3 regions of the Pandoraea commovens genome follow, and region 1 is predicted to be linked to each of the others. Evidence: predicted binding sites of a transcription regulator. Region 1 holds the regulator's gene; each other region holds the start of a gene.
The links. The regulator LexA, encoded in region 1, represses DNA repair genes until DNA is damaged. The targets are predictions, from matches to a motif close to ACTGTATNNNNATACAGT.
Positions count from the first base shown of each region.

Region 2: NTU39_RS09605 (PA0069 family radical SAM protein) is a predicted target of LexA. The motif match lies at 3,687-3,704, and genes of this name have one in related genera.
Region 3: NTU39_RS20100 (DUF2471 family protein) is a predicted target of LexA. The motif match lies at 5,615-5,632, and genes of this name have one in related genera.

Region 1 covers NZ_CP102780.1:2,511,821-2,522,138, reverse strand. Annotated here, with positions in the region: gene NTU39_RS11750 (sulfate ABC transporter substrate-binding protein) at 1-554, opposite strand, end outside; gene NTU39_RS11745 (TetR/AcrR family transcriptional regulator) at 688-1,326, opposite strand; gene NTU39_RS11740 (FAD-dependent oxidoreductase) at 1,381-2,883, shown strand; gene lexA (transcriptional repressor LexA) at 3,062-3,715, shown strand; gene NTU39_RS11730 (hypothetical protein) at 3,921-4,343, shown strand; gene NTU39_RS11725 (enoyl-CoA hydratase/isomerase family protein) at 4,465-5,577, opposite strand; gene typA (translational GTPase TypA) at 5,736-7,559, opposite strand; gene NTU39_RS11715 (MarR family winged helix-turn-helix transcriptional regulator) at 7,868-8,377, shown strand; gene NTU39_RS11710 (efflux transporter outer membrane subunit) at 8,519-10,042, shown strand; gene NTU39_RS11705 (HlyD family secretion protein) at 10,139-10,318, shown strand, end outside.
Region 2 covers NZ_CP102780.1:2,034,074-2,044,391, reverse strand. Annotated here, with positions in the region: gene NTU39_RS09625 (PQQ-dependent sugar dehydrogenase) at 1-1,162, shown strand, start outside; gene NTU39_RS09620 (META and DUF4377 domain-containing protein) at 1,346-2,158, shown strand; gene NTU39_RS09615 (TM2 domain-containing protein) at 2,168-2,617, shown strand; gene NTU39_RS09610 (Rossmann-like and DUF2520 domain-containing protein) at 2,627-3,562, shown strand; gene NTU39_RS09605 (PA0069 family radical SAM protein) at 3,772-4,890, shown strand; gene NTU39_RS09600 (Lrp/AsnC ligand binding domain-containing protein) at 4,900-5,388, opposite strand; gene NTU39_RS09595 (D-amino acid dehydrogenase) at 5,493-6,779, shown strand; gene ald (alanine dehydrogenase) at 6,876-8,009, shown strand; gene ubiG (bifunctional 2-polyprenyl-6-hydroxyphenol methylase/3-demethylubiquinol 3-O-methyltransferase UbiG) at 8,263-8,958, shown strand; gene NTU39_RS09580 (HAD-IA family hydrolase) at 8,960-9,682, shown strand; gene NTU39_RS09575 (DUF748 domain-containing protein) at 9,800-10,318, shown strand, end outside.
Region 3 covers NZ_CP102780.1:4,460,607-4,470,924, reverse strand. Annotated here, with positions in the region: gene NTU39_RS20120 (ABC transporter permease) at 1-579, opposite strand, end outside; gene NTU39_RS20115 (flavin-containing monooxygenase) at 576-2,084, opposite strand; gene NTU39_RS20110 (LysR family transcriptional regulator) at 2,081-3,061, opposite strand; gene NTU39_RS20105 (exonuclease domain-containing protein) at 3,444-5,069, opposite strand; gene NTU39_RS20100 (DUF2471 family protein) at 5,107-5,586, opposite strand; gene NTU39_RS20095 (glutathione S-transferase C-terminal domain-containing protein) at 5,756-6,460, shown strand; gene NTU39_RS20090 (GGDEF domain-containing protein) at 6,507-7,685, opposite strand; gene NTU39_RS20085 (DUF4019 domain-containing protein) at 7,820-8,398, shown strand; gene NTU39_RS20080 (GntR family transcriptional regulator) at 8,420-9,058, opposite strand; gene NTU39_RS20075 (alpha/beta fold hydrolase) at 9,871-10,318, shown strand, end outside.

The DNA.
Region 1 (10,318 bases):
TGCTCGTTACCGCCCGGTTGCTTGAGCGCATAGAGCCATGCGGCGAGGTAGTTCCAGCGAGCGCCAGCCGACGTCTTCGGGTTCGGCGTCACCACGCTGATGCCCGGCTTGGCGAGGTCGTTCCAGTCCTTGATGCCCTTGGGGTTGCCCTTGCGCACGAGCAACACAATGGTCGACGTGTACGGCGTGGCGTTATCCGGCAGACGCTTCTGCCAATCCTTGTTCACGAGACCGGCGGCGGCCAGTTCGTCGATGTCGGCCGAGATGCCGAGCGTGACGACGTCAGCCGGTGCGCCGTCGAGCACCGTACGGGCTTGCTTGCCCGAACCGCCGTGCGAGGCCTTCACCGTCACCGTGTCGCCAGCGACTTGCTTGTAGTGGGCCTCGAAGGCCTTGTTGTAGTCGGCGTAAAGCTCACGCGTCGGGTCGTACGACACGTTGAGCAGCGACAGGCTCGCAGCCTGCGCCTGAATCGTCATGCCGGCGGCCAGCGCCAGACCACCCAGCGCGACTGCCAGCTTCTTAGCTTTCCATCCCCGTGCTGCTTTGTTCATGACTTGCACTCCTTGTTTGCTTCTCGTGTGTAGGAGGCCAGTCTATGAGGGCGTCTAAATAATTAAAAATAATATTTTCGCTTTTGTTTATGCCGGAATAAGGATTAGAGAAATTGTGCTGACGGGGCCGTCATCAGACGTAAGGGGTGCCGTGCAGTGCGGCGGCAACGCCTGCACACCCCCTGTCTACAAGGCTCAGGAAGGATTTCTGAGCCTCAGCGGTGTCCCGCGACAGACCGAATGTGCGACGGGCGTTGAGGAAGGCGACCGTCCAGGCGGCGAGCATTAGCCCTGCGGCCAGTTGGGCTTCGACGTCCGGCGTCGGCCGGTCGACCGCTTCGGCGAGCGCCTGCGCCACAACGTCGGCCAGTTCGTCCCGGATCGCCCGGGCGCGCGCCTTGAGCGTCTCACTGCCTTCGATCGTTCGGATGAAGCCCTGGCTCTGGGCCGAAAAGTTCACGAAGGGGCTGTTTTGCGCCACCAGACGATGCGCCAGACACCGCAGCGCCTCGACGGGCGAGACACCCGCCTCCCGCTCATGGATGGCTTGCCGAAGTGCGTCGCGCCCCTCCTCGTCCCGGTCGAAGAACATGTCTTCCTTACGCGGGAAGTGGTTGAAGACGGTCATGCGCCCGACATCGGCGGCCGCCGCGATCTGGTCGACCGTCACATGATCGAAGCCGTGTTCGTGGAAAAGCCGTGTCGCGGCATTGGAAATGCCCTGCCGGGTGGCAAGGCGTTTTCTCGATCTCAAATCGGTGGGCGTTGACATGGGGTTCCTGATGGCCTAGTTTACATGTACTCAGTACATATTTATACGAAGTATATGACAAACTCCATTGATGTTGTAGTGGTCGGTGCCGGTCCCGTCGGGCTGCTCGCCGCCATCGAACTGACGCTCGGCGGGGCACGCGCGCTCGTGCTCGAACGGCTGGCGTCGCCTAGTCAGGCGATGAAGGCGTTGTCGTTCGGGCCGCTCGCGGGCGAAGCGCTGTTGCGTCGTGGCATGCGCACGGCCATCGACGACGCGCAGCAACGCAGCGCACAGGCCATGCAGGCCTTCACCCAACAGACGGGCGCGGATCTTAGTGCCCGTGCTTCGAAGTTTAATGGCCATTTCGCCGGGCTTTCCCTCATTCGGCGCGACGCGCAGGTCGACCCCGACCGGCGGCCCCGTCACGTCGATCAGCCTGCACTGGAAGCCATGCTGGGTGCACGAGCGCAGGCGCTTGGGATTGAGGTGCGTCGCGAGCATGAAGTGACGGGAATCGAGACCTCAGATGACGGTGTCGAGATCTCCTGGGTCTCGCCCGGCGGGCCGGGTCGCGTGCGTGCGGCTTTCCTCATCGGGTGCGACGGCGGGCGCAGCACCGTGCGCAAGTTGTGCGACTTCGCGTTCCCCGGCACCACGCCGACGCTCACCTTTTATCAGGCGACGGCCGACGTCGATCACCCCGAGCGCTTGTTGCCTATCGGATGGAATCGCACCGAGCGGGGGGTGTTTTGCTATGGCCCTGTGCCCGGACGCCTGTTCATGCTCGACTTTTCCGGGCCGCCTGAGGATCGGCAAGCGCCTGTCACGCGCGAAGAGATCGAAGCGGTCCTGCGTCGCACCAGTGGCCAGGAGGTGCGCGTGAATGTGCTGCATGCCGCCAGTCGCTGGGCAGACAACACGCGTCTCGTCGACAGCTACCAGCAGGGACGCGGTTTCCTCGCAGGCGACGCCGCTCACGTTCACTCGCCCTTTGGCGGTCAGGGCTTGAGCCTTGGCCTGCTTGACGCTGCCAACCTTGGCTGGAAACTCGCTGCCGTCATTCGCGGCGATATGCCTGAAAGCTTGCTCGCGACGTACACCGCAGAGCGGCGTCCGGTGGCCGAAGCGGTGCTGGCGAACACGCGCGCGCAAGTCGCGATCTTGCGTCCGGACCCGCAATCGGGCGCAATGCGCGACCTCATCGCCAAACTGATGGACTTCGACGACGTCAACCGCTTCATCGGAGAGATGATGACCGGTGTGTCGACGCGATACGACCTGGTGGCTTCTGAGGTCTCCCATCCTGATATCGGCCGCCTGGCAGGCGACTGGACGCTCTCGGATGGCTCACATCTCTACGATGCGATGCTCGACGGACGCGGGGTGTTGCTCGATGCGACGCAAGGGCAGCAGGCATCGCAGCGGGTAGCCTCTATGACGCCCGGCGTGCGCTGTGTGAAGGTCGGCGACGGCCCCTCGTTCCTGCTGCGCCCCGATGCGTGCATCGCGTGGCGCGGCGATGGAAACAACATCGACGGGCTGGATAGCGCGTTGCGTCGCTGGTTTGTGTCGTAGCGGGGGCATGGGGTGACATCGGATGATGCCGGGCCGATACGAACGCATGAAACCCGAGGAAGTGGCATCGAGACGGGCACGGTGGACGGAAACTTCACGCAGTACATGAAGTTTTCCCTTGCGTTTTTGCAAACACTGTACAAAAATACAGCCACCTGTGCTTCCATACAGTGATGCCATGATCAAACTTACCGCCCGTCAACAGCAGGTCTACGAACTGGTTCAGCAAGCGATCGAGCGCACCGGCTTTCCGCCGACGCGCGCGGAGATTGCCGCAGAACTGGGCTTCTCCTCCGCCAACGCCGCCGAGGAGCACCTGCGGGCACTGGCGCGCAAAGGTGTCATCGAGCTTGCCGCCGGTCAATCGCGTGGCATTCGTCTCAAGCGTCTGGACGACGCGGGCGGCACGCATCAGTTCACGCTGCCGCACATGGGCCTCATGCAGTTGTCGCTGCCGCTCGTCGGCCGCGTCGCTGCGGGTAGCCCGATCCTGGCGCAGGAACATATCGAACGCAACTTCCAGTGCGATCCGAACATGTTTGCGCGTCAGCCCGATTACCTGCTGAAGGTGCGCGGCATGTCGATGCGCGACGCGGGCATTCTCGACGGCGACCTGCTTGCCGTGCAGAAGGCTGCCGACGCACGCGAAGGTCAGATCGTCGTAGCACGCATCGGCGACGACGTGACCGTCAAACGTTTTCACCGCGTGAAGGGTGGCGTCGAACTGATCGCCGAGAACCCCGACTTCGAGAACATCAATGTCGACGAAGGCAGCGGTGATTTCGCGTTGGAAGGGATTGCGGTCGGTCTGATTCGCAACAACGATCTATGAACGATCAATGAGCGGCCGCTGACGGTCTCTCATCGCGAACCGGGGCAGCGCGACACAGCGACTTGCCCCGCTCCCTGAAGATTTGTATTTGATTGCGCCGGGCTGGGTCCGGCGCCCGTGCCCTGCTGCGCCTGCGATTTGTGAGATGAACGCCATTCGCAGCAAGACACGTCCCTCTGACCCGCTTTGAAAGAAGGATCGCATCATGGCTCGACTCTTTGGTTTGCTGCGTACGTCTCTCGGTCAATCGCCGGTTCGCGTGTCATCGCAGACGCGACTTTCTGCGGTGTACGGTCTCTCGGCACTGTCCGGACCGTTCGCTTCGGCACCCGCCATCGCCCGCTCCTACACCGTGCCCAACCGCACTCGCACGACCACGCTGCCGCGCACGATTGCAGCCGCCGTCGCGTCGGCGACCCGCCGGGGCTGCCCCGCCGGAAAAGCCGTGAAAGCGTCGCGCAACGTTCGGGAACAGCAGGCTCGCCGTGAAGCGCATGACACGCAGGAAGGTCACGATGTGCGCGTCTATCGAGACAGGTCGCACATCGTGATGGTCGGCACGTTTGCCGACATCTGCCGCAAACTCGATCAAGCCGTTGGCGAACAGTTCTGCCAGGCGGCGGTTTGATGTTTTGCGCTGGCCTCTCAGCGCGTTAGCGCGTTGCGCGAAGACGGGCTGAAGCCAGCGTAGCGCGCTGGTTCTTGCGGCTTATTCGCTCCGACCGGAGGACGGACTCACTTGCCGTAAGTCACTGCCCCAGCGCAAGCAACGGATTGTCGGCACCGTGACGCTCGCCGTCGAAGAATCGCGCAACGTCTTCCGGCTTTACGGCTTCGATGTTCGCGTGTTGCCAGCGCGGCTTGTGGTCCTTGTCGATCACCATCGCGCGAATGCCCTCGACGCCTTCGGCACCGGTGCGGCCGTCCAGATTGAAGACGCTGCGCATCATCAACCACTCTTCACGCAGTTCGTCCGCGAGAGACAACTTGCGGGCACGACGCACCTGCTCAAGCGCCACACATGTCATCAACGGCGACCGCTTGGTGCGCAGCAGATCTTCCGTTTCCTCCGCCCAGCCCGAGTATTCGCAACGCGCTTCGAGTTTGAGGCCCTTCAGAATCGCGGGCATGTCTGCGAGACCGAAGTGCTCATCGATCACGCTGCGCAGAGGTGCGAGCTTGCCGGGTGCAAGACCGGCAGGCGGCAGACTTTCGCGCGCGAACGTACGTGCCGCGTCGAGCACGGCATCGCTATCCTGCCAGTCTCCATTAACCAGCCGGTCGCACAACTCAGGCAACGACGCGCGCGGCACCACCACGTCCGCCAAACCGATTTCACACGCATCGACTGCGCCGAACACGATCCCCGTGGTGCCAAGGTACTCACCGAGATGCCCCGCAAGATTCGAAAGGAAGAACCCGCCGCCGACATCCGGGAACAGGCCGATAGCCGTCTCGGGCATCGCCATGCGCGTCGCCTCGGTAACGATACGCAACGTCGCCCCTTGCGAGATGCCCATGCCACCGCCCATGACTACACCGTCCATCAGGGCGATGTACGGCTTCGGGTACGACGCGATCGTGTAGTTGAGCCGATACTCGTCGGCGAAGAAGTCCATGATGTCGGTGCGGCCCGCACTGATGGCCTCATGGAAGTAGCGAATGTCACCACCCGCGCACAACCCCTTCTCACCCTCGCCTTGCAGCACGACACCCAGCACCTTGGGATCGTCGCGCCACTGATCGAGCGCGGCAGCCATCGCGCGAATCATGTCGTGCGACAACGCATTGAGTGCCTTCGGGCGCGTCAGCGTGATGAAGCCGATACGGCCACGGATTTCGGTTCGAACAAAATCGGTCATGTCAGGCAAGGACTCCGGAAACGTCAACGGATTGGGGGATGAAAGTTCGGGATGACAAAAGCAAAAAGCCGGCGCATGGCACCGGCTTTTCTTCCAACAGACAGATCCCGCAGCGCGACGGACTCTTCATCCGTTGCGCCGCGTTTCCGTCGCCGGCTTTACTTCTCTTCGCGCGAAGCGCGCTTGCGCTCGTGCTCGATCAGATGACGCTTGCGCAGGCGAATCGTCTGCGGCGTGACTTCGACCAGTTCGTCGTCGTCGATGAATTCCACGGCGTATTCGAGGCTCATCGCGATCGGCGGCACCAGACGCACGGCTTCGTCGGTACCCGACGCGCGCACGTTCGTGAGCTGCTTGCCCTTGATCGGGTTGACCACGAGGTCGTTATCGCGGCTGTGAATACCGATAATCATGCCTTCGTAGAGGGCGTCACCCGGCTTCACGAACATGCGACCACGATCCTGCAGCTTCCACAGGGCGTAGGCCACGGCATCGCCGTTGTCCTGCGAGATCAACACGCCGTTACGACGCTCACCCAGCGAACCATCCTTGACCGGTGCGTACGCATCGAAGATGTGGCTCATCAGGCCCGTACCACGGGTCATCGACAGGAAATCGCCCTGGAAGCCGATCAGGCCGCGAGCCGGAATGCGGTATTCAAGACGCGTACGGCCACGGCCGTCCGACACCATGTCCAGCATTTCGCCCTTGCGACGACCGATTTCTTCCATGACGCCGCCCTGGTGTTCGTCTTCCAGGTCGATGGTCAGCATTTCGTACGGCTCGTGCTTCACGCCGTCGATTTCCTTGATCACCACGCGCGGACGCGACACGGCCAGTTCATAGCCTTCGCGACGCATGTTCTCGATCAGAATCGTCAGGTGCAGTTCGCCACGGCCCGACACTTCAAAGATCGAGTCGCTGTCGGTGTCCTTCACGCGCAGCGCCACGTTGTGATTCAGTTCCTTGTCCAGACGGTCGCGGATCTGACGGCTCGTCACGAACTTGCCTTCGCGGCCAGCCAGCGGCGACGTGTTCACGCAGAAGTTCATCGTGAGGGTCGGCTCGTCGACGGTCAGCAGCGGCAGCGCTTCCGGCGTATCCGCGTCGCAGATGGTCACGCCGATACCCACGTCTTCGATACCGTTGATCAGCACGATGTCGCCAGCTTCGGCGCCTTCGTCCGACATCACGCGCTCCAGACCCTTGAAGGTCAGAACTTGATTGATCTTGCGCTTGAGAATTTCACCGTCCGGGCCCGAACGCATCACAACTTGCTGGCCCGGCTTGACGCGGCCACGCGTGATACGGCCAATACCGATACGGCCGACGAACGTCGAGTAGTCGAGCGAGCTGATTTGCAGCTGCAGCGGCGCGTCCGGATCGGCAGCGCGAACCGGCACGTGTTCGAGAATCGCATCGAACAGCGGCTTCATGGTGCCTTCGCGGACATCCGAATCGAGGCTTGCGAAACCGTTCAGGGCCGAAGCGTAGACGACCGGGAAGTCGAGCTGTTCGTTGGTCGCGCCGAGCTTGTCCATCAGGTCGAACGTCTGGTCGATGACCCAGTCCGGACGTGCGCCCGGGCGGTCGATCTTGTTGACCACGACGATCGGCTTCAGACCGAGGCCCAGGGCCTTGCGGGTCACGAAGCGCGTTTGCGGCATCGGGCCTTCGACGGCGTCGACCACCAGCAGAACGCTGTCGACCATCGAGAGCACACGCTCCACTTCACCGCCGAAGTCCGCGTGTCCCGGGGTATCGACGATGTTGATGTGCGTGCCTTCGTATTCGACGGCGCAGTTTTTGGCGAGGATCGTGATGCCGCGCTCTTTTTCGATGTCGTTCGAGTCCATCACGCGTTCAGCGACTTGCTGGTTTTCGCGGAAGGTGCCCGACTGGCGCAGCAACTGGTCGACGAGCGTGGTTTTGCCGTGGTCGACGTGCGCGATGATGGCGATATTACGGAGAGCGCGGGTCATGAAAGGGGTGCTCGAAAAAGCCTTTGAGGAATCCGCGATTCTACCACTTGCGCATGTCTCACGTCATGGCCTTTCTGCATTGCAACAACGGCATGCACCATTGATTCGCCGATTGCCCCTCATTCGTCACGAAACAGACCGGTGATTCTCCCCCCTCCCCGTCCCCGCGTTTTCGATGCCACGCACCAAATTAGAGCGTTAACTCTAATTTTTTCCGCAATATTTGCCTAGTCAACTATTGCATCGACTTGAAATTAATTAAGTACCCGCTATAATCGTGACAAGTCAACTATTGCAGCTGCATGAAAATGTCCGATCCTTCCGTCACTTTCTCCGCGACCGCGCCGACGTCTCAGCCGGAAGCACCGCAAGCCGATCCCCCGCGTAACGGTTACGACATCGATGATTCCCTCGGGTATCTCGTGGCGCGTGTGCGTCAGCTGATCCTGGCGGAACTGACGAAGGAAACCTCGCAGTACGGCCTCACCAGCACGCAGGCGACCATGCTTTACAAGGTGGCGACCGGCAAGAGCAAGACGGCAGCGGACCTCGCCCGTGACTACTGTATCGATGCAAGCGCGGTCACCCGCCTGCTCGACCGGCTCGAAGCGCACGGATTGCTCGTTCGCGAGCGCAGCAAAAGCGACCGCCGCACCGTGAACCTGAGTGCAACGGAGGCTGGCAATGCAATGGCCGACCGGATGCCCGACATCTTCACCCGCGCTGCCGACCACCTGATGGGCGGTTTCAGCGTCGAGGAAATCGGGTTTCTGAAGAGTTTGCTGCGACGGGTGATCGCCAACGGCGAAGGCGGATGACGGCGCGAGCCCCCGAGAAATCCATCCGAATTGCCTCGATTCCCGTTCAGAAATGCTTGTCGAGTCCACTATTGCAAGTCCTCGTCAGCCCCTGATTCCCGATTACTGTCAGTACAAGACTTCACTCGTAAAGGTTTTGCGATGAAAGCGGCCTCACCGTTCCTCCCGCATCTGCGGGCCCGCTCAGCGATTTCCGCCCTCTGTCTGGCGGCTGTGACGCTGGGTTTTGCCGGTTGTGCGAACTTCGCCGGCATCCATAGCGACAAGCAGATCACCACGCCTGAGCACTATCAAACCCAGCGCAGCCTGCCCTCAGAGGGTGGTCAGTGGCCGGGCACCGATTGGGCCCAACGCTTCGGCGATCCGCAACTCGTCTCCCTGATCGACGAAGCGCTCGCAGGCAACCCCGATCTCGCCATGGCCGCCGCCCGCCTGAAGGCTGCGCAGGCGCAGACGGAAGGCGCCGCAGCTGCGTTGCTGCCGTCGGTCAATTTCAACGGCGACGTATATCGCCAGAAATTCACCGAAAACACCATCTACCCGCCGGGCTACGGCGGCGCATGGTTCACGCAGGGCGATCTGAATGCGTCGCTGTCGTGGGAACTCGATCTGTGGGGCAAGAACCGTTCGGCACGAGCACAAGCCACGTCGGCCGAGCGCGCCGAAGAAGCCGAAGACCAGGAAGTGCGTCTCGCGCTGTCGACGGCCGTCGCCCGCTCTTATAACCAGCTCGCGCAGCAATACGCGTTGCACGACGTGCTCGACCGTATCAGCAAGCAGCGCCAGAACCTTGGCAAGCTGACGGCCGATCGCGTGCGCGCCGGTCTCGACACGCAAGTCGAACAGAAGCAGGCCGACAGCAACAGCGCCGACATTCAGACGCAAATCGCACAGCTCGACGGTCAGATTCTGCTCACGCGTCACCAGCTCGGCGTGCTGCTGGGCAAGGGCCCGGACCGCGGTCTGGAAATCGCACCGCCGAAGCTCGCGCAACTCGCTACACCGGCCCTGCCGGACAACCTGCCGCTCGCCCTGCTCGGCCGCCGCCCGGACATCGTCTCGGCTCGCTGGAGCGTGGAATCGCAACTGCAGGGTGTGGACGTCGCTAAAGCGCGTTTCTATCCGGACGTGAACCTGAACGCCGCATTCGGCTTCTCTACCTTCGGGCTTGGCAAGCTGATCGATCCGAGCAGCCAGAACATTCAGGCCGGTCCGGTGATTACGTTGCCGATCTTCGACGGCGGCCGCCTGCGCGCCAACCTGAAGGGTCAGTACGCCGCGTATGAAAGCGCCGTCGCAAACTACGACTCGACGCTCAACAAGGCGCTCGGCGATATCGCCGACCGCATGTCGTCGATCCGTTCCGCCGACAAGCAGATGGTGTCGCAACGCGTGGCGCAAGAAGCCGCACAACGCGCCTACGACCTCGCCATCGACCGCTACAAGGCGGGGCTGACACCGCAGTTGACCGTGCTGACGGCCGAGTCGTCGCTGCTGGCGCAGGAACAGGCTCGCGTGAACATCGACAGCGCACGTCGCGACCAGCAAATCGGCCTGATCAAGGCGCTGGGCGGCGGTTTCGACGCGCAGTCGGCGGGACTCGTCGTGGGCCAGGAGCGCACGGCAAAGACAGACGCAGAGGCGGGCAACGCTCAAACGCACTGAGCGCACTGAACGCACTGAACGCACTGAACGCACTGAACGTCACGCAAAACAAGACAAACGTCAAAAGCACATTGAGAGATTAGTACGGAGCAAATGATGAGCGACAACCAACAACAAGCGCCTGCCCAACCGGCACCGAACAACGGCAAGCGCCGCCGCATGATGCTGACGCTGACGGCCGTGATCGCGATTGCGGCCATCGGCTACGGCGCCTATTACGCGCTGTATGCGCGCTACTACGAAGACACCGACGACGCGTATGTCGCAGGCAACGTC
Region 2 (10,318 bases), 480 kb from region 1:
CGATGGATACTTACTCTCCTTCCTTCTGCCATGGCCCATGCGGATTGCCGCGCAGGTGATCATCCTTATCGGCGCCGTGCTGACGTGCGTCCCGCAATTGGCGGCGGCGCGTGACGCCCTTCCCATCGAGCGTCTCTCGTTACCTCAGGGCTTCTACGTCGAAGTCCTTTCCGATCAGGTCCCCGGGGCCCGCGGCATGGCATTAGGTCCGAAGGGCACGCTGTTTGTCGGTAGCCGGGCGCAAGGCAACGTCTACGCCATCACGCTCGATCCATCGCGCGCCTACGCGGCCAAGGTCCGCACGGTGGCGTCAGGCCTGAACATGCCGGTCGGCGTCGCTATGCGCAACGGTGCTTTATATATCTCGGCCGTGTCGCGCATCGTCAGACTCGATGACATCGAAAACCATCTCGACAACCCCGGCAAACCGAGCGTCGTCTACGACAAACTTCCCACCGAAAGCCACCACGGCTGGCGATATATCGCCTTCGGCCCGGACCAGCGTCTGTATGTGGGGGTCGGCGCACCCTGCAATGTTTGCAAACGCGACGAGAATCGTTACGCGATGATCGGCAGCATGAAGGCCGATGGTACGGACTGGCGGGTAGTCGCCCGCGGCGTGCGCAACACCGTGGGATTCGACTGGCAGCCCGGCACCAATACGCTATGGTTCACCGATAACGGGCGCGATCAGCTCGGCGACGATGTTCCCGACGACGAGCTCAACCGTCTGACGCGGATGGGAGAGCATTTTGGGTTCCCATACTGCCACGCTAACGATGTCCCCGACCCCGACTTCGGCCGCGAAAAGGCGTGCCGCACTTTTTCGCCGCCCATGGCCAAGCTGGGTGCCCACGTGGCCGCCCTCGGTATGCACTTCTATACAGGCAAGCAGTTCCCGGATGATTATCGCGGCAGTATCTTTATTGCTGAGCACGGTTCGTGGAATCGCAGCAGCAAAGTGGGATATCGGGTCGTTCGTGTGGTTCTGGATGCGAAAGGCAACGTCAGCAAGCAGGAAGTTTTTGTGCAGGGGTGGTTAGGTGACGGCGACGCCGTGTGGGGTCGCCCCGTCGATCTGCTGACCCTGCCGGATGGCTCTCTCCTGATCAGCGACGACCATGCCGGAGCGATATATCGAATCACGTACCGAAAGCCATGAGGTATCGCGATGACGCATTTCACGCCAATGGGAAACATCATCAGGCCTACGCAAGGAACTGACCCCAGGCCTGCCCGGTCAACGAAGCATGGTACTCACGGCACCGCTGGAACATATCGCCCCACATTCAGCGCGACGTTTTCGCCGTCCCTGCCCTCTCCGCAACTACGCCCATACAACATCATGACTCAACGCCTACTCTCGTTCCTGCCGTCCTCGTTGACTTCGTATCTGGTGACGCTCCTCGTGCCTGCCGCCATGCTGGCCGGTTGTGCAGCGCCTTCCGGCGGAGGCGCCAATCCCGCATCGGGTACGCCGGATAACACCGCGGCAGCGACCGCCCCTGCCGACATTCTCGGCACCTGGCAGTTGATGAAATGGGAAGGCACGAGCGACGCGCCGAAGCTGCCGGAAGGCCGCGCCATCAACCTGACCTTCAATGACAAGGGGGCTTACTCCGGCACCGGCGGCTGCAATCGCATCTTTGGGCAATACGCGATAGGCCCCGGCAAAGGACAACTCAGCATCCAACCCCCTGCCGCCACTCGCATGGCCTGCCCGGATTCGATGGCTTTCGAAGACCGCTACCTCAAGACGCTCGCCAGCATGACCCGCTTCGAACGCCGCGACACGCAATTGATTCTGAGCGCACCGAACGGCCCGACACTCACCTATGCATCGCAAACGTTGCTTAACCGCACGGTGGCAGGTATGAGCGGGGCAGCAACGACGGAAGATCGAATTCTCGACGTCGATTCCCAGATGGCGGACTGTGTCGGCGTGGCGCCGCGCAAGTGCTTGCGTGTGCGCGCCGCCGACGACTCCGGCAAATCGCAGTGGGAACTCTGGTATGCCCACATCGATGGCTTCGAGTGGAAGCCCGGCGTAGAATACCGCGTGAAAATTCACGGCGAACCTGTCGCCAATCCGCCCGCTGACGCGTCGAGCATGCGCTGGACGCTCGTCGAAGTCATTCGGGAAACGCCTGCTCGATAACCATTCCAAATGAACGCAGTCGCTTATAAATCCAAGACCCTGACCGCCGGTCTCGCCATGCTGTTCGGGACGCTCGGCCTGCATCGCTTCTATCTGTATGGCTTGCGCGACCGCTTCGGCTGGGCCCACATTGTGGGCTCGGCATGCGGGGTGGCGGGCTGGGGACTTCTGGTCACAAGCGAACTGCATTCCTTCGCAGGCTGGATACTCACGATTCTGGGTGCCATTTCGCTGTTTTCGGCGTTTCTCGCGGCGATTGTCTACGGCTTGCGTCCCGACGAGCGCTGGAACGCGCAGTTCAACACCCACGTCTCGAGCAAGTCGCAGTCGGGCTGGATCGCGGTCATCATCGTCAGCGTGTCGCTGTTTGTGGGCGCCATGCTGATGATGGTCGGTTTGGCCGTCGCATTTCAGACCTACTTTGAAATCCACGACACGCCGAATCGCCTGTCGCAGTAAAAACCGATCGTGACGCCCACTCCCACCGCCCCTTCCGATCGACCGACGCTGGGCTTCGTCGGCGCCGGGCGTGTGGCTCGTGCGCTCGCGCAAGCCGCGACCCGCGCCGGATATGAAGTAACGATCGTTGCTAGCCGGCGTGTCGAAAGTTCGAGGCGTATTGCGACGGCCTTGCCCAATTGCGAGGCCCTCGGCATTGAACGCTCGGAGGACATGAGCGACATCTTTTCGCGAGCCGATCTGGTCTTCCTGACGGTGCCTGACGATGCCATAGCGACTTGCGCTGCGCACCTCACGCCGCGAGCGGGCCAGGCGCTGGTACATTGCAGCGGTGCATCCGAGGTTGGGTTGCTCACGCCCGCGACGCGCCACGGCGGGCGAATTGGCGGCTTCCATCCGCTTTTTCTTTTCGCAGGACTCGACGACGACGCGACGCGCTTGCAAGGGTGCGCCATTACCATCGAGGCCGAAGCGCCGCTGAACGACATCCTTCAGCGTCTCGCGAGCGATATTGGCTGCCGCCCCTTGTCGATCCCGGCGGGCGAGCGCATGCGATACCACGCGGGCGCCAACTATGCAGCCAGCTTTCTGCTCTGTCTGCTCGACGAGGCGACTCACCTCTGGAACTCCATCGGCATGCCCGAAGGCGATGCGCAGGATGCTATGTGGCCGCTGGTCATGGGCACGCTCAACGCAGCGCGCGAACGCGGGCTCCCGGGCGCGCTTGCCGGACCGGTGTCGCGCGGCGACGCCAATATCGTTGCCCGCCACGTCGAAGCGCTCGCAGCCATGGGTGGCAATCATGCAACGCTTTACTCGCTGCTGACCCTGCGCGCCATTCATCTGGCGCGTCAACGTCCGAACCCGGATAACGCGGCCCTCGACGACATCGCACGGGCGATCGCACCCTTTATCCCTCCGGTCACGCCCGGAAGTCGTACATAGTTTTAGCCACGCCTCGCAAAAGCCCCACCCTATCGCCGCGACCCGGATCGTCAGCGCCACCGGGCCGACGAGTGCCAGCGATATGCCGCTCACCCCATTCTTCATAGCTCGCCTCCATCCAAATACTGTACAAAAACACAGTATAATGACAAGCATTCCCTGCGGCCGTCCGATGGCCGTGACAGGGACAGCTATTCAGGAGATGAGTCATGGCATCCTCATTCGCGCCGCCCCCGTCGCGCAAGGGCCGAGGCGCCACCGCCAATCTCGAATCGCGCTTTTCAGCGTTCCGTCGCGAGAGCGATGAGACCCGCCATGAATCGGACGCTGCCCAAGAATGTGAAGTCAAATTCGTGACTCAGGTCGCACTGGAAAACGCGCGAACGATCATGTCCCGCAACACTTCGGCGGACATCCCCTTCGATCGCTCGATCAATCCCTACCGTGGATGTGAGCACGGCTGCACCTATTGCTTTGCGCGCCCCACGCACGCCTACCTGGGGCTCTCTCCCGGTCTGGACTTCGAGACCCGTTTGTACGCGAAACACAATGCAGCAGAGCGTCTTGACGCAGAGTTGCGCAAGCGCGGTTATCAGCCCGCCTTACTTGCGCTGGGCGCAAACACGGATCCTTATCAGCCAATCGAGCGGGAATACGGGATCACACGCAGCGTCCTGGAAGTGCTGGAGCGTTTTGGGCACCCTGTCGGCATCACCACCAAGTCGGCGCTCGTCACACGCGATATCGACATTCTTTCGCGCATGGCCGCGCGCGGGCTGGCACGAGTCTTCATTTCGGTGGGAACGCTCGACGCGGATATCGCCCGCAAGATGGAACCGCGTGCGAATACGCCGTCGCGACGCATCGATGCCATCCGCAAGCTGACGGATGCAGGTATTCCGACAGGCGTCATCGTCGCGCCGATCGTGCCAGCGCTGACCGATTTCGACATCGAGCGAGTGCTGACGACCGCAGCCGAAGCGGGCGCAACCTACGCTGCGTACGTGATGTTGCGGCTTCCCAGAGAAGTGCACGACGTCTTCGTTGAATGGCTGGAAACCAATTACCCGTTGCGGGCTCGTCACGTCATGAGTCTGATCGAGCAAGTGCGAGACGGAAAGCACAACAGCTCAGAGTTCGGTACACGGATGAAAGGCACCGGATTACACGCCGAATTGATTCGGCAGCGCTTTCACCTGGCCGCACGCAAGTTAGGGCTCAATCAGGCCAGACCGCCCTTGAGAAACGATCAGTTCTGCGTCCCGGAATTGCCGCCACAGAACAGCGGACCGGCCACTGCGGCAGATCCACAGATGCCGCTTTTTTAGACAACGCGCTCACTCGTCAACGTGAACGGTGAGCGTTTCCTTGATTTCCTCCATGACGACATAGCTTTTCGACTGCACGGCACCGGGCAGTTGAAGAAGAATGTCGCCCAGCAATTTCCGGTACTCGGACATCTCGCGGATGCGCGCCTTGATCAGATAGTCGAAATCGCCCGAAATCAGGTGACATTCCATGACCTCCGGAATACGCAGCACCTCCCGCCGGAACTGGTCGAACATGTTGCCGGATTTGTGGTCGAGCGTGATTTCGACGAACACCAGCAGTGCCGCGCCCAGCGCCGCCGGATTGACGCGGGCGAAGTAGCCCATGATCACGCCGTCTCGCTCCATGCGTTTCACGCGCTCGATGCACGGCGTGATGGATAGACCGACCTGCTCCGACAGGTCCTTCATCGACATTCGGCCGTCCTGTTGGAGCAACGTCAGGATGCGTCGGTCGAGCCGATCCAGTGTCCGGACGGATTGCTGCTGCACTCTCATGATTTTTTCCTGAATTCAGGCCATATACATTAACTAAACCTATGATTCCGAGAATAGCATGCTAATTATTACTGCATAACTATGGTTTTACAGGAGTCAACGCAATGAAGGTCATCGTTCTCGGCAGCGGCGTCATCGGCGTAACCAGCGCCTACTACCTGGCAAAGGCCGGGCATGACGTCACGGTGCTCGACCGTCAGGCAGGACCGGCGCTCGAAACCAGCTTCGGCAACGCTGGTCAGATTTCGCCCGGATATGCGTCCCCGTGGGCCGCACCGGGGATTCCGGCGAAGGCCGTCAAGTGGCTGTTCCAGAAACACGCCCCGCTCGCCATTCGTCCGGACGGCACCCTCACGCAGTTGAAGTGGCTGTATCAGATGCTGCGCAATTGCACGCCGGAGCGCTATTCCGTCAATAAGGAACGCATGGTGCGGATCGCCGAATACAGCCGCGACTGCTTCCGTGAGCTGCGTGCAGAGACCGGCATCGCCTACGAAGGCCGTCAGGCGGGCACGCTCCAATTGTTCCGGACCGAAGATCAACTCGCAAACGCAGCGCGCGATATCGCCGTGCTCGAAGAGGCAGGCGTGCCGTTCGAACTCCTGGACAGCAAGGCGCTCGCGACCGCAGAACCGGCGTTGGCGGCCGTATCGCACAAGCTGACCGGCGGCCTGCGTCTGCCGAACGACGAGACCGGCGACTGCCAGATGTTCACGACGCGTCTGGCGGCCATGGCTGAAGCGCTCGGCGTGAAATTCCGCTACGACATGCCGATCGACGGCCTGAACGTGGTCGGCGACAAGATCGAGGGTGTGGTTTGCGCCGGTTCACTGCAACGTGCGGACGCCTATGTCGTCGCGCTCGGCTCGTACTCCACGCCATTCCTGCGCGGGATCGTCGATATTCCGGTGTATCCGCTCAAGGGCTACTCGATTACCGTACCGATCGTCGATGCGTCGCGCGCACCGGTATCCACCATCCTGGATGAAACCTACAAGATCGCCGTGACTCGCTTCGACGACCGTATCCGCGTCGGCGGCATGGCAGAAGTCGTCGGGTACAACAAGCGCCTGAACCCCGCGCGCCGCGCCACGTTGGAGATGGTCGTGAACGATCTGTACCCGGGTGCAGGCAACACTGCGGAAGCGTCTTTCTGGACGGGCCTGCGTCCGATGACACCGGACGGCACGCCGATCGTCGGCGCGACGGCGTTGCGCAACCTGTTCCTGAATACCGGACACGGCACGCTCGGCTGGACGATGTCCTGCGGGTCGGGCCAACTGCTGGCCGACCTGATGTCGGGACGCCGCCCAGCCATTCTGTCCGACGACCTATCGGTGGCGCGCTACAGTGGCGCGTCCCATGCGCAGGCCGAACCGGCCTTCGCCTGACCTTCCAGACGGCACCTTCGGGTGCCGTTTTTGTTTGGGCATCACGTGTTGTCGAATTCGCTGTTCGTAGTCACATCACAACAAAGGAGACGCATCATGAAGATCGGTGTACCCAAGGAGATCAAGAACCACGAGTATCGCGTAGGCATGACGCCCGCAGCTGTACGCGAAGTGGTGGCACGCGGGCATGAGGTGTGGATCGAGACGCAAGCCGGTGAAGGCATTGGGATGGACGACACGGCGTATGCCGCCGCAGGCGCCCGCATCGCTGCCAACGCCGTCGACGTCTTCGATCGCGCCGAACTCATCGTCAAGGTCAAAGAGCCGCAAGCCGTCGAGCGCGCCAGATTGCGGCCTCATCACACGCTTTTCACGTATCTTCACCTCGCTCCCGATCCCGAGCAGACGAACGATCTGATCAAGAGCGGTGCCACGTGCATCGCGTACGAAACTGTGACGTCCGTAAATGGCGGCCTCCCGCTGCTCGCGCCCATGTCCGAAGTCGCGGGACGCATGTCCATCCAGGCTGGCGCAACCGCGCTCGAAAAGACACACGGGGGGCTTGGCTTGCTGCTCTCAGGTGTGCCCGGCGTCGAAGCGGGCAAGGTCGTCATTCTCGGCGGCGGTGTCGTGGGTACGAATGCCGCGACCGTAGCCGTCGGCATCGGGGCGCAGGTCACGGTCATCGACAAATCGGTCGACGCGTTGCGACGCCTGAGTGCCCAGTTCGGGGGACGCGTGCAAACGGTCTATTCGACGCAGCACGCGATCGAAACGCATTTGCGCGATGCAGATCTGGTCATCGGTGGCGTCCTGATCCCGGGCGCCGCCGCACCCAAGCTCATCACGCGGGCGATGCTGGGTCTGATGCGAAAGGGTGCCGTGATCGTGGACGTCGCCATCGATCAGGGCGGTTGCTGCGAGACGTCGCATGCGACCACGCACGCCGACCCGGTCTACGTGGTCGAAGGCGTGGTGCACTACTGCGTCGCCAACATGCCGGGGGGCGTGCCGCGCACGTCGACCTTTGCACTGAACAACGTGACACTTCCGTTCATTCTGCAACTGGCCGATCACGGCGCTGTGGCCGCCATGCGCGCCGATCCGCATTTGCTGGCCGGACTGAACGTAGCGCGCGGCATGGTGACCAACCGCGGGGTAGCCGACGCGCTCGGACTCGTCTACCACGATCCGCACGCAGTCCTGGCGAACCTGCCGGCCGCAGCCTGAGCTTAAGCCGGATGGTGAGAGCCGTCGGGGTGGCACGCGATGCTCGTCATCGGGCGTCACCCCGGCCTGGCGCAAATCCGCCGCCAAACCGCTCACCGTCCGGCCCCGCCACGCCTTGCGCTTTGGACATGGGCGCACTCACTTCGTTATACTTCCTCCATCTCGACGGCGCCCGCCGACCAACCGGCATGGAGGGCACGCTCAGCCACTCGGCATTCCGCCTGCCCGAGCCGTCAACGTCTATGAGCAAGTGATGAACGCCGACCCGCAAGAACTCAATAAATTCAGTGAATTGGCCCACCGCTGGTGGGATCCGCACAGCGAATTCAAGCCGCTGCACGAGATCAACCCGTTGCGCCTCGACTGGATCGAACAGCACGTCCAGCTGCAGGGCAAGCGCGTGCTCGACATCGGCTGCGGTGGCGGCATTCTGTCGGAATCGATGGCGCGTCAGGGCGCACGCGTCAAAGGCATCGATTTGTCGCAAAAGGCGCTCGGGGTTGCCGATTTGCATAGCCTGGAAGCTGGCCTTTCCATTGAGTACGAAGAAATCGCCGCCGAAGCGCTCGCGGCGCGTGACGCAGGTACGTACGACGTGGTGACCTGCATGGAAATGCTCGAACACGTGCCGTCGCCGGCATCGATCGTCGCTGCGTGCGCAACACTCGTGAAACCGGGCGGTCATGTGTTCTTTTCCACGCTCAACCGCAATCCGAAGGCATGGCTGCTCGCCGTGGTCGGTGCAGAGTACGTACTGCGGATGCTGCCGCGCGGCACACACGATTACGCCAAGTTCATCCGCCCGTCGGAGTTGGCGTCGTTCACCCGTGCGAGCGGCCTGACAATCCGCGACATGCGTGGCCTGACCTACAATCCGATCAGCAAACGTTACGCGATCAATCGCGATACCGACGTCAACTACATGGTCGCTTGCACCCGCGACGCCTGATATGTTCGAGCCCCCCGTCCGCGCCCCCTCCTCTTTCGACGCCACGTCAACGCTGTTGCACGGCGAGATTCGTGCTGTCCTGTTCGATCTGGACGGCACACTCGCCGACACGGCCCCCGATCTCGTCGCCGCGGTCAACAAGGTGCGTACCGATCGTGGTCTGCCGCCCGGCCCTTACGAGACGTTGCGCCTGCAAGCGTCACATGGTGCACGCGGATTGATCGGTAGCGCGTTCGGCGTGACCCCCGACGATGCGGCCTTCCCGGCGCTGAGAGACGCATTCCTTGCCAACTACGAAGCCGCGTTGTGCGTGCAAAGCCGCTTGTTCGAAGGCATCCCGGGCTTGCTCGCTGCCTTGAGCGAACGTGGCATGCCGTGGGGCATCGTGACGAACAAGGCCGCGCGCCTGACCAATCCGCTAGTCAAGCTGATCGGGCTCGCGGACGGCGCAACCTGCGTCGTCTCGGGCGACACGACGCCGCATAGCAAGCCGCACCCTGCGCCCCTGCTCTACGCAGCCGAGCGTATTGGCATTGCGCCTGCCCACATCGTGTACGTTGGCGACGACCTTCGCGATGTGCAGGCCGGCAAGGCGGCCGGAATGGCGACGATTGCTGCGGCCTACGGTTATTGCGGCGACTCGCTCGCGCCTGCTCAGTGGCAGGCGGATGCTGTCGTCGAACGCGCGGGCGCGATCGCCCCGCTGGTGATGGCGTTGGCGTAAGCCTCCGCCCCTTCGCCTGCCAGGACGTCGCCGCGAAACTCGCGGCGCGTTCTGGGAATGTCCCGCCGCGCCTTGGTGGCGCCGCGTATGCTTCATAGGCTACTTACGGGAGACCGCATGGCCGAACAAGCGAACGATCGCGAACCCTCAAAAACTCCCCCCGCAGGCAGCACCCGCGTTCAGCAAGGCCTCGCCCGCGCGCAAGCGCTTGGACGCGACCCGGACGTGCGCCGCCGCGCACGCAAGACCGGGCTATGGGCCGCAGGGATCATCGCCGTATTTGGGGTGGTCGGCTACTTTACGGTGCCGGCCGTGCTCAAGCATTACGCCGTCGACAAACTCTCCGCTTATCTGGAACGGCCGGTGAGCGTCGGCGACGTCAGTTTCAATCCATACACGCTGCGTCTCGATCTGCATCAGGTGCATATCGGCGACAAGACACCCGGCCAACCGTTCGTCGATATCGGCGAATTGCGGGTGAACGCCTCGTGGAGCTCGCTATTCCGCTTTGCCCCGGTGATCGGCGAGTTGTACGTCGACACGCCCGTCGTGAACATCGTGCGCACCGCGCCGCAGCGGTTCAACTTCTCGGACATCATCGATCGCGCGACGTCCGGTCCGCCCTCGCCCGAACCA
Region 3 (10,318 bases), 1.9 Mb from region 1:
GAGCGCAGGCAGGATCAGGTGACGAAGCCCGTCGACGGTGAGGAACGACCATTCCACGCCGAACAGGCGCGCCGTCTCGCCGCGACCGCTCGCAGGCAACACGCCCAGATGCACGGAGAAGAACATGATGAGCATCAGGCCGACCCAGAACGTCGGCAGCGAGAAGCCCACGATGCTGCCCGTCATCAGCAGTTTCGAGATCGGGTTGCGCGGGTAGAGACCGGCGAACAGGCCCAGCGGAATGCCGATGAACACCGCGAGGATGAGGGCGGCGAACGCGAGTTCGAGCGTTGCGGGCAGGCGTTGCAGAATCAGTTGGATAGCCGGGACGTTGTAGACGTAGCTATTGCCCAACTCGCCGTGCAGCGCACCGGCGATGAACGACAGGTACTGACGCCACAACGGCTGGTCGAGGCCGAGCTGCGCGATGATGCGGGCGCGGTCGATCTGGTCGACGTCCTGACCGATCAGGATGTCGATCGGATTGCCGATTGCGTGCAGACCGACGAACACGATCAGCGTCATCAGCCACACCACTAACACCGCTTGCAATACGCGGCGCAGAATCCATGCGGTCATGATGCGAGACGCTCCTTGTCGGCAGGCGCGGTAGCCGTATCAATCACTGCCGCCGGCGGCGGCGCAGGCGTCCATTCGTCGCCGTAGACTTCGGGCTCCTCATACGCCTCCATGTTGGCGTAGTGGTGCTCGACGTCCTCGCGATAGAACGTGCCCGCCAGTCCTTGTGCGAGACGCTTCGCGCCTTCGCTCACGGCCGGGATGTCGCCTGACAGCGCGCCGTGCGAGAGCGTCGCCGGTGCGCAGAAACAATGGATGCGCTCCAGACCCGGGCACGTGCCCGGCGTCTTCTCCTGAAACTCGAACGTCGGGCCGAGGTCCGGTGAATCCGACAGTTCGACGTCTTCATCACCCGCTGCGGGCGTGTAGCGGTCGCTCCACTTGCGCACGAACTTCGAGAAGGCGGCGAACTCGGGGCGACTGTCGATATCGATGCGGAACCCTGTAGCGAAGACGAGGAAGTCAAGCACGAACGTGCCCTTGGCCGTGCGTACGTGCAGTTCGTCGCCCACCGGGGTGACGTCGAGAATCGGTGCACCGAGGTTGAAGCGTGCGTTGTCGTGACGCGAGACGCGCAAGGTGCTGCCGCGCGGCGGCGGCACCTGCTGCACGTTGACGTAGTGACGGATGCGCCACTTCCAGTCGTCCGGCAGATTGACGTGTCCGTGCGTGAGGCCGGGATTGCCTGCGCCCTTGCCCTTGTTGACGCGCGGAATGTCCGCACGGCGAATCAGCATGTCGACGCTGGCGGCACCCGCTTCGAGCGCGGTGGCGGCGCTGTCCATGGCCGAGGCCCCGGCACCGATCACGCCGACGCGCTTGCCGCGCAACGCTGCGTAATCCATCACGTCGGACGAATGCGCGTAGAAGCGGCGCGGCAATTCGCGTGCGAACGCGGGGACGGTCGGGCCACCGAGGCCATCGCGTCCCGTGGCGAGCACCACGTGACGCGCGTAGACCTTGCGATCGCCTTCGGGTGACGTCACCGACAGCTCGACCAGACCGTCTTCACCACGCGGCGTGATGGCGGTAATGCGATGGTCGTTACGCACGTCGATGGCGAGTACGTCGCGGTACCAGCGCAGATAGTCCATCCATTGCAGACGCGGGATTTTGTCGAGAGCGTCCCAGGCGTCGATGCCGAACTGCGCTTCGAACCATGCGCGGAAGGTGAGCGCGGGCAAGCCGAGCGCCGGGCCGGTGAGCTGCTTGGGCGAGCGCAGGGTTTCCATGCGCGCGGTCGTGGCCCACGGACCTTCGAAGCCGCGCGGCGACTGATCGAAGATCACTGCGCCCACGCCGAGGTGCGTGAGCGATGTCGCGGCCGCCAGTCCGGCCATGCCGCCGCCGATGATGGCGACGTCGAGTACGGGCTGACTGTTGTACGAGCGCTCGGGTACCCAGCGTTTGGCAGGCAATTCGAGCCAGGCAAGATCCTGACGCAGACGCGCTTCGAGCGCGGACAGGCCGGTGGCGGAGGTCGGGGTGGTCGTGGACAGGGTCATGACGACTGAGCTTCCTTGGGAGCGGGCAAGTCGCCGTAGAGCGACTGCAAGACTTGAGCGTGTTCGGTGGCGGCGCGTTGTACGAAATCGGGCAACAGCGCACGGGCGGCGTCGGCCAGCGCATCGACGAGGGCGAGGGCGGCGGGGGACGGCGCACGGGCGTCGCGCGTGATGACGCCAAAGAAGAACGGGATGTCGGCGTCGATGGGGCGCACAGCGACGTCGGCCAGCGGCAGACCGTAGGCCGTCACCGGTTCGAGAACGGCCACGCCAAGGCCAGCGCGCACGGCGGTCATCGCATTGATCGACGCGTTCGTCTCAATGAGACCGGCCGGTGCGACACCCGCTTGTGAGAACGCCTGATCGAGGCGACGGCGCAGACGATACGGATTCTGCATGGTGATGATGCGACGCCCGGCGCACTCGGCCAGCGGAAGACGGTCATGACGGGCCAGCGGGTCGTCGCTGCGCACGGCTGCCACGCAGGCCGATTCGCCGATCCAGTGCACGACGATGCCGCGATGCTCCAGCGGCAGGCTGGTCACGCCGATATCGGCTGCACCGGTCAGCACGGCATGTACGACCTGCTCGGGCGACGTGCTGCGCATCTGAATCTGCTGGGCGTCGTGGGCGAGGCCGGGCAGCGCGAGCGCGGCGGGCAACAGCCCGGCGGCCAGCGCCGAGGTGGCGGCCACGTGCAACGGACGGGTCTGGCCGCGCGCGATCTCGTCGGCGCGGGCGCGAATCTGCTGCAAACCGGCGAGTACGTGCTCGACGTCTTCAAACAGGAGAAAGCCTTGTTCCGTGGGCGTGACGCGGGGGCCGCTGCGCGTGAACAGGGCGTAGCCGATCTCGGCTTCGAGCTCCTGAATCATGCGGGTGATGGCAGGCTGCGAGCGCCCGAGCAGACGCCCGGCTGCAGTGATGCTGCCGGTCGACATGACTGCCGCAAAGGCTTCGAGTTGGCGTAATTCCATCTGGCTCGGTGTGGGGACGAGAACGGGGCGCGTACCCCTACGCGCCCCATCTCCGGTCATCGACGACGCCAGGGCTGTCGATACCGCAACCTGTTGTATTCGGATTGCGTATTCTTCGACCTGCAGCATGCGTCTTGCAAATACTTAATATTTATATGCTCATGACCCGAAGTGGAAAGGAGGGTTTTGCCTAGGTGACGCAAGGGGGAAAAGAAATTGAGTGGGCCGGAAGGCCCTGGGAAGCGTCTCGCCGGGTGAGACGACAGCGTGTCGCTTCAGGCGATTGGGCATGCAGAACGTGGGGTTTTTCGTCTCATGGCCTAAGACGAGAGGTGCGTCGGACTTCCGGCGAGGATGCCGCGTATGCGACGCGTGGGGGGAGCTACCGGACGTCGAACGGCAGCCGAAGCTGGTCGGGATCTTCAGGACGCGGCTGACGGCGACGCAAAAGCGCCACACTTCGCGGTTTCTGGGGCGCGGCGTCGGGTTGCTCGACGTGGCTAAGACGAAACGCAGGTCGGGTGAGGTGCAGCACCGTCAATGCGGCGGGGGCCGTGGATTCTGCATCCCGTGAGGCAGCGAGACGTCGACCCAGCAAGCGGTAGATGTCGGGGTCGAAGCCGGTCGCGGCAGGCATGTTGTCGACCAGCGCGTCCAATGCATCGCGCGACGCAACGCTGCCCAGATACTGCCACCGGTCGATGACGTGATACTCGACGTTGTTGTCGCCATGCTCTTCGATGGCGATAGGGCCGTCGTAGGGCCACGTTTCGAGTCGCAGCGTCGCGAGAGCTTCGCGTGTGCGCGCTGTGTGGTCTGACAGCGGCGCGTCGCCCACGCACACGCCGTCGCAACGTTTGACCTGATAGCCGAAGCAAGGACGCCCCTTCGCGACCTTCTCCAACCCCAGTTGTGCGCAGCACAGACGATGTTCGTCGGCCAGCGCACGCAATGCGCTCTCTGCACCGTTGCGCGACGAGAACGTGCCGTACAGCGATTCGGCACCGGAAAAGTCCACCGTCTTTGCGCTCACGAGCTGCGGTGTGTCGCTTTCCTGCGTCAACTGCCAACTGTAAAGACTTGCGGAGCGGCGCAGCATCCGGTTGTGCACCGGTTGCAACTGTTTGACCAACTGCGATTCAAGCAACAGCGCACCGAGTTCTCCGACCGTGCGCCGCACTTCGACGCGCCGGATTTCCTGCGAGATGCGCAGATCCTTGGCGACCTGATGATCGCTGGAGAAGTGCGAACGCACGCGCGCACGGACGTCTACGCTCTTGCCGACGTATAACAGCGTGTCGCCTTCGCCATAGAAGAGATAGACGCCAGGACTGGCGGGCAGCGCGTCGATGGCTTCGTCCGGCAATTGCGGCGGCTGGCTCGACCGCTTCGTCACGCGTTGCACCGCTTGTCCGATCAGGTCGGGCGTATAGAGCGTGTGGAGTTTTTGCCAGAACTGCCAGAGCAGGTCGGCGTCGGCCAGAGCGCGGTGACGGCCTTGCGGTGCGAGGCCGAAGCGCGCGATCAGCGCGTCTAGCCCGTGCCGTGCGGCCGACGGAAACAGCAAGCGCGACAGACGCACCGTACACAGGACATCCGCCTGAAAACCGATACCTGCGCGGCGGAATTCGTTCTTGAGAAAGCCGTAATCGAAGCGGGCGTTGTGGGCGACGAACAGCTTGCCGTGCAGACGCTCGGCAAGCCCTTGCGCGAGCGTGTCGAACGAGGGCTGCCCGCGCACCATCTCGTTGGTGATGCCCGTCAGCTTCTGAATGAAGGGCGGGATCGGCTCGGCAGGATCGAGTAGCGTGCTCCACTGTTCGATGCCGTGGGGGCCGACTTCGACCACGCCGATTTCGGTGATGCGATCCTCAAGCGCATTGCCCCCGGTCGTCTCCAGATCGACGAAGACCATCGGTGCGGGCAGCGAACGGGCGAGCGCGTCCGGATCGATCCCTTCAGGCGGGATGAACACGGCATTGGCGTCTTCGACCACGTTCTCGAACACTTGCAGGACCTCGTTTCCGGTGCGTGCTATTCGCCGCTCAGGCCGGACACGCCGAACCACCGGCGGGGGCCGTGGACATCAGCGCCGACGCACCGGCCATGAACGACGAGGTATCAGCCTCGTCTGCCGCCGGTTCGTCGTCCGCGAGCGCGGTGAATGTGGCTACGATGGCGCGAAAGACGGCAGGCGCCGGGGCGTCAGGCCATTGCAGATCGACGGCCGCGTCGAGCGACGGCAACTCGCCATCGCGGCGCAGTGCTTCGTCGCCGGGCAGACGCAGCAGGCGTGCCAGCACCCACGGCTCGTGACGTGCCTGAAGTCCGATATCCGCTTCCGCTTCGTCGGCAATCGCGACCAGCGTACGCCAGTCGAGCGATATTGTGTCGATGTGGATGTCCCCAGGCACGACGGCCGTCAGACGTTGCTGCGCATAGCGCGCGGCGATCTCGCGGACGATGCCCACAAGGTCGCGTTCGGCGGCGCTCAGCGCCAGTTGATCCCAGTCGATGGTTTCCATGAGATGTTCCTCGATTGGAGGACATCATACTGTATAAAATCACAGTGTGCACAGCACGTATCCGGAGGGTGAACGCAGTGAAGACAGTGAGGGCTGGGGACAGGCTCGTCGCGGCGGTTCCGTCGTGTAATACTCTGCGCCATTCTTCTCGCACAGGAGCACGCCTCCGATGTTGACTCTGTACACCTTCGGCCCGGCATTCGGGCTGCCCGATGCAAGTCCGTTCGTCGTCAAGGCGGAGATGCTGCTCAAGCTCGCCGGGGTGCCGTACCGCACCGACCGTGGTGGCTTTCGGCGCGCGCCGAAGGGCAAGTTGCCCTATATCGAGGACGACGGCGAGATCATCGCGGACTCGACGCTGATCCGGTTGCACATCGAGCAGAAGTACGGGTTCGACTTCGACGCGAGTCTGACGCCCGAGCAGCGAGGTGCGGCGTGGATGTTCGAGAAGGCGCTCGAGGATCACTTCTACTGGTATGTCGTGCAGGCACGCTGGTGCGACGACGAGAACTTCGCCATCGGACCGGCGTCGTTCTTCCGTTCGATTCCGTGGCCGGTGCGTCCTGTCGCGCAGGCGGTGATCCGTCGCAAGATCCGCAACACGCTACATGGGCAGGGCACCGGGCGTTACAAGCCTGAGGAAGCGAGCCGGATATTGGCGCGGGGTTCGCAGGCGGCCGCGCAGATGCTGGGCGACAAGCCCTATTTCTTCGGCGACAAACCGTGTGGTGCCGACGCCACCGCGTTCGCCTTTATCTCAGGCGCGATGTCGCCGGCGTTCCGTATGCCGTTGCGCGATGAGATCGAGCACCATCCGAATCTGACGGCCTACGTCGCGCGTATGCGTGGTGAGTTTTTCCCTGAGCTTGCCTGAGCGGCACCTGAATGGGGCGGGGGCTGCATCGACGGACCCCGCGCCGTCAGCCCGCTTCGGACGCCGTCTCGTCGCTCGGCAGCACGTCGGATAGCACGAGATTGCGCCCGGAAATTTTCGCGGCGTAAAGCGCCCGGTCGGCGCGCATGCACAGGGCTTCGAGGCTTTCGCGTTCGAGCCAAGTCGCCACGCCGCCGCTCAGCGTGTAATGGCAGACCCCGAAGGGGCCCGCCACCAGATGACGGCTCGCCTGCGTGCGAAGCCGCTCCGCAATACGAATCGCTCCCGGTGTGTCGGTGCCAGGCAAGAGCACCGCGAACTCCTCGCCGCCGAGCCGTCCGAAGACGTCGCCCTCGCGCAGACTGTCGCGCACCAGCTTCACGAACTCGCGCAACACCGTGTCGCCACCCGCATGGCCGTGGGTGTCGTTGATCGACTTGAAGTGATCCAGATCGATGACGACGATGGACAGCGGCCAGCCGCGCGCCACCGCCCGCACCATCTCCTGACGCGCGAGCAGATCGAAGTGCTTGCGTGAGAGCGCGCCCGTCAGATAGTCGCGGTTGGCGGCTTCTTCGGCCGTGGCGAGCATCGCATCGTGAATCATCAGCACGGCGCCCATCGTCATCGCGGGCATCACGATGGTGCCGATGGTCAGCATGATGGTGTTGAACAGCGTCGGCGCGAACACGTCCGGACCGGGCGCGGGCGTCCATCCGAAGATCGCGCCCCGCACGATGTGTGCCACGGCAAACGCGGCTGCCATAGCGGCCGTCAGCCAGTAGTTATAACGATGACGGCGCGGTGGCACGTGACGCAGGATCATCACCGACACGGCAAGCAGCCAGATCGCGTGATACGCCGAGACGATCACCACGCGTAGCTGCGGATTGTCGATACCGTAGTAGAAGAAGAGGATTGCCGCCGCGAGTATGCCGAGCGAGGCTCCCAGCGCGTGCCAGTGCGGCCGCTGGCCGAGAAAGCGCGCGCATCCGGCGAAGTAGAGCAGCAAGCCGCCCGCCAGCGTCAGGTTCGCGACGGGGATCGACAGGAAATCGGGAACGACGCCGCGCAGTGCAAACAGCGGTAGCGCGACGAGAACGGCGACATTGGCGAGCGACCATTCCCGAACACCGGCCACGCGCGAGCGTAGCAGGGAACCCACGATCAGCAACATCATGAAGCTGAGCAGTGAGGTGATCGCGAGCAGGGACGTCGTCAACATGGCAATGGCCAATGCGTGGGGGCTGACATGTGTTGAGCATTGTAATGTACGCCGCGACGCGCGTTACATTCCATTAAGGGCGACGCCAGTAGAATGACCGGGTTAGTCATTTCTGCTTCGAGGAATTTTCGTCTATGCCGACGACCCGATTCAACGTATCCCGTCCTTCCCTCCTTTCCCTCGTTTCCCGCCACCGCGTGGTGATTCGCGCGACCGCGCTTGTCCTCGGTGTGGCCGCCGGACTTAGCGCAGTTTCGGTGCACGCGCAGCAGGAGCCGATGCGACGCCGTGCCGCGCAACCGCCGTTATTCTCCACGCCAGCGAGCGGTGCCGAGGCAGGCACCGCGCCGGCGGCCGACATCAATCGCGACGTGCGCCCGGCGCTCGAAGCGGCCAACCTGTGGTTGGGGCTTGCCGACATCAACCGTGGGCAACAGAGCTGGGATCAGGCCGCGCCGGTGTTTCAGCGGGCGATTTCGGCCGAGGACTGGACCGCGAATCTGCAAGCCGCCCGTGGGCCGTTGGGGAAAGTGAAGTCACGCAAGACGCTGGACGCGGTCTTTACCCGCACGCTGCCCGGGCAGCCGGATGGGGAGTACGTTGTGATTCAGTACGGGACGGTGTTCGAGCACAAAGCCGAAGCGCATGAGATGGTCACGATGGTCTTCGGTCTGGACGGTCGCTGGCGCGTCGCTGGCTATCTGGTGCGTTGAGTTCAGCGACTGAGCCACTACTCAGCGCGGCAGCGCTGGCTCGACGATGTCCATCGTCGTCTCGACGTGGGTGCGGGCGATCTGCTCGGCAAGCGCTTCGTCATGCGCGCGCAGGGCCGCGACCAGTTCGCGGTGCTGCTGATTGGTGGCGCGCAGTTGCTCGTCCGAGAACATGACGGGCACGCGCAGCGCCCAGTAATAGAACTGTGTACGTTCGTGAAACTGCGCGATCACGACGTTATCTGCCGCCTTCACGATCAGGTCGTGGAATTCCGTATTGAGACGATTGAGCGCCAGACGCGGCAGATTGGCCGTCGGCTCCATCTGTTCGATGAGGGCATCGAGCGCGTCGCACATCTCGGGCGAGATTTTGCGGGCCGCCAGCCGGGCGGTCTCGGATTCGATGGCGATGCGGCTCTCGAAGATGGCGCGCACGGGCAGATGATCGGCCCCCTGGACTTCCCAGCCGCGGTTGCGGGCGATAAAGCCTTCACCTTGCAGGATCAGCAACGCTTCGCGCACAGGCGTGCGGCCAACGCCCAGCAATTGAATCAGATCGTCCTCGATGAGGCGCTGCCCCGGCTTGAGCTCCGAAGCGAGAATCATTCCGCGGATCTTGCTCCGCACTTCACCGGTAATCAGGTTGCTGGGCGCTTTCATCTGATGCTTGTGTCTTCCCTAGAGCCGGCGCGTGCGCCGTGTACTTCGACTTCGGTGAGCGTTGCCGGTCTCGCCGGACCGCTCATGCATGAGGCTGCACGATGTAGGTGTCATGCATGCATCCGGGCGCGTCGTGCGCCCCGTCCCCCATGCCGCTGCGGATTTTACCGAGTTTCTTTCCGCACCCCGAAAACCATTCCCAAAAGGTCAAAGTCATGCCGGTTATGGGCGACAGGCATGAGGCCGGTCCGGTTTTGCACAATTCTTTTGGTTTCCGAAGCGAGGACTCGCTTATACGCACGTTTGAAGCGTCGGAAAAATACCATAACGCCAGACGTAGCGGGGGTTCGCGCTTACTCACTTGTGGTGTGAGCGCCCACCGTCATAGCGTTGCGGGTGCCGAAACATGCGAGGCGCAGTCGCTTTGGAAAATTGCTAAAGATGTGAAGCAAGCGCCTCGAATAACCCCTCAAAAATGATGGGTATTCGGCAGCCGGTTCGTCCGGGCTTCCGTCCGCGTTTGCCCGTTTTCGTCTGTATTTCCCAGCATGCGGGATTTGGCCGACGCCGCATGCGCTCGATCAGCGAGCAATGACGGCGATTTGTTTGTGAAAACGGGCAAATGAGAATAATTCAGGGGGATTGTTGGTGGAATCGGTGCAAACCCCGCCGAACATGCGGGTGCCCGATTGCCCTTGACCCCGCCTGTCGCACCACGCCAGCGCTGCCCTTCGGGAAATGGCGTCGCATGGCAGAATCGACGCAGCCGCATTCGTCTTCTTCGTTTTCCTGTCTCGTTGACTCATCGACTCATGCCCTCATCGCTTTCCCAGTGCATGCACCGCCTGTCGCGTCTGTCGCGATATGCCGTTGCGACCCTGCGCGCCGGTGCGCTCGTCAGTTTCGTTTCGCTCGTCGCAACGAGTGGGGCGAGTGCTGCGAGTCCGGACAGCAACGCCGGTCCCGCTTACGGTCCGGAATTGCAGGGCTTCGATTATCCGTATCCGGTCAATCGCTTCGACTTCACGTCGCAGCGCACGCCCCTGCACATGGCCTATCTCGACGTGAAGCCGTCGCAGCCGAATGGCCGGACCGTCGTGCTGCTGCATGGCAAGAACTTCTGCGCTGCGACCTGGCAGGAGACGATCGACACGCTGTCGGGCGCAGGCTATCGCGTCATCGCGCCGGATCAGATCGGCTTCTGCAAATCGAGCAAGCCCGCGCAGTACCAGTACAGCTTCCAGCAACTGGCGAACAATA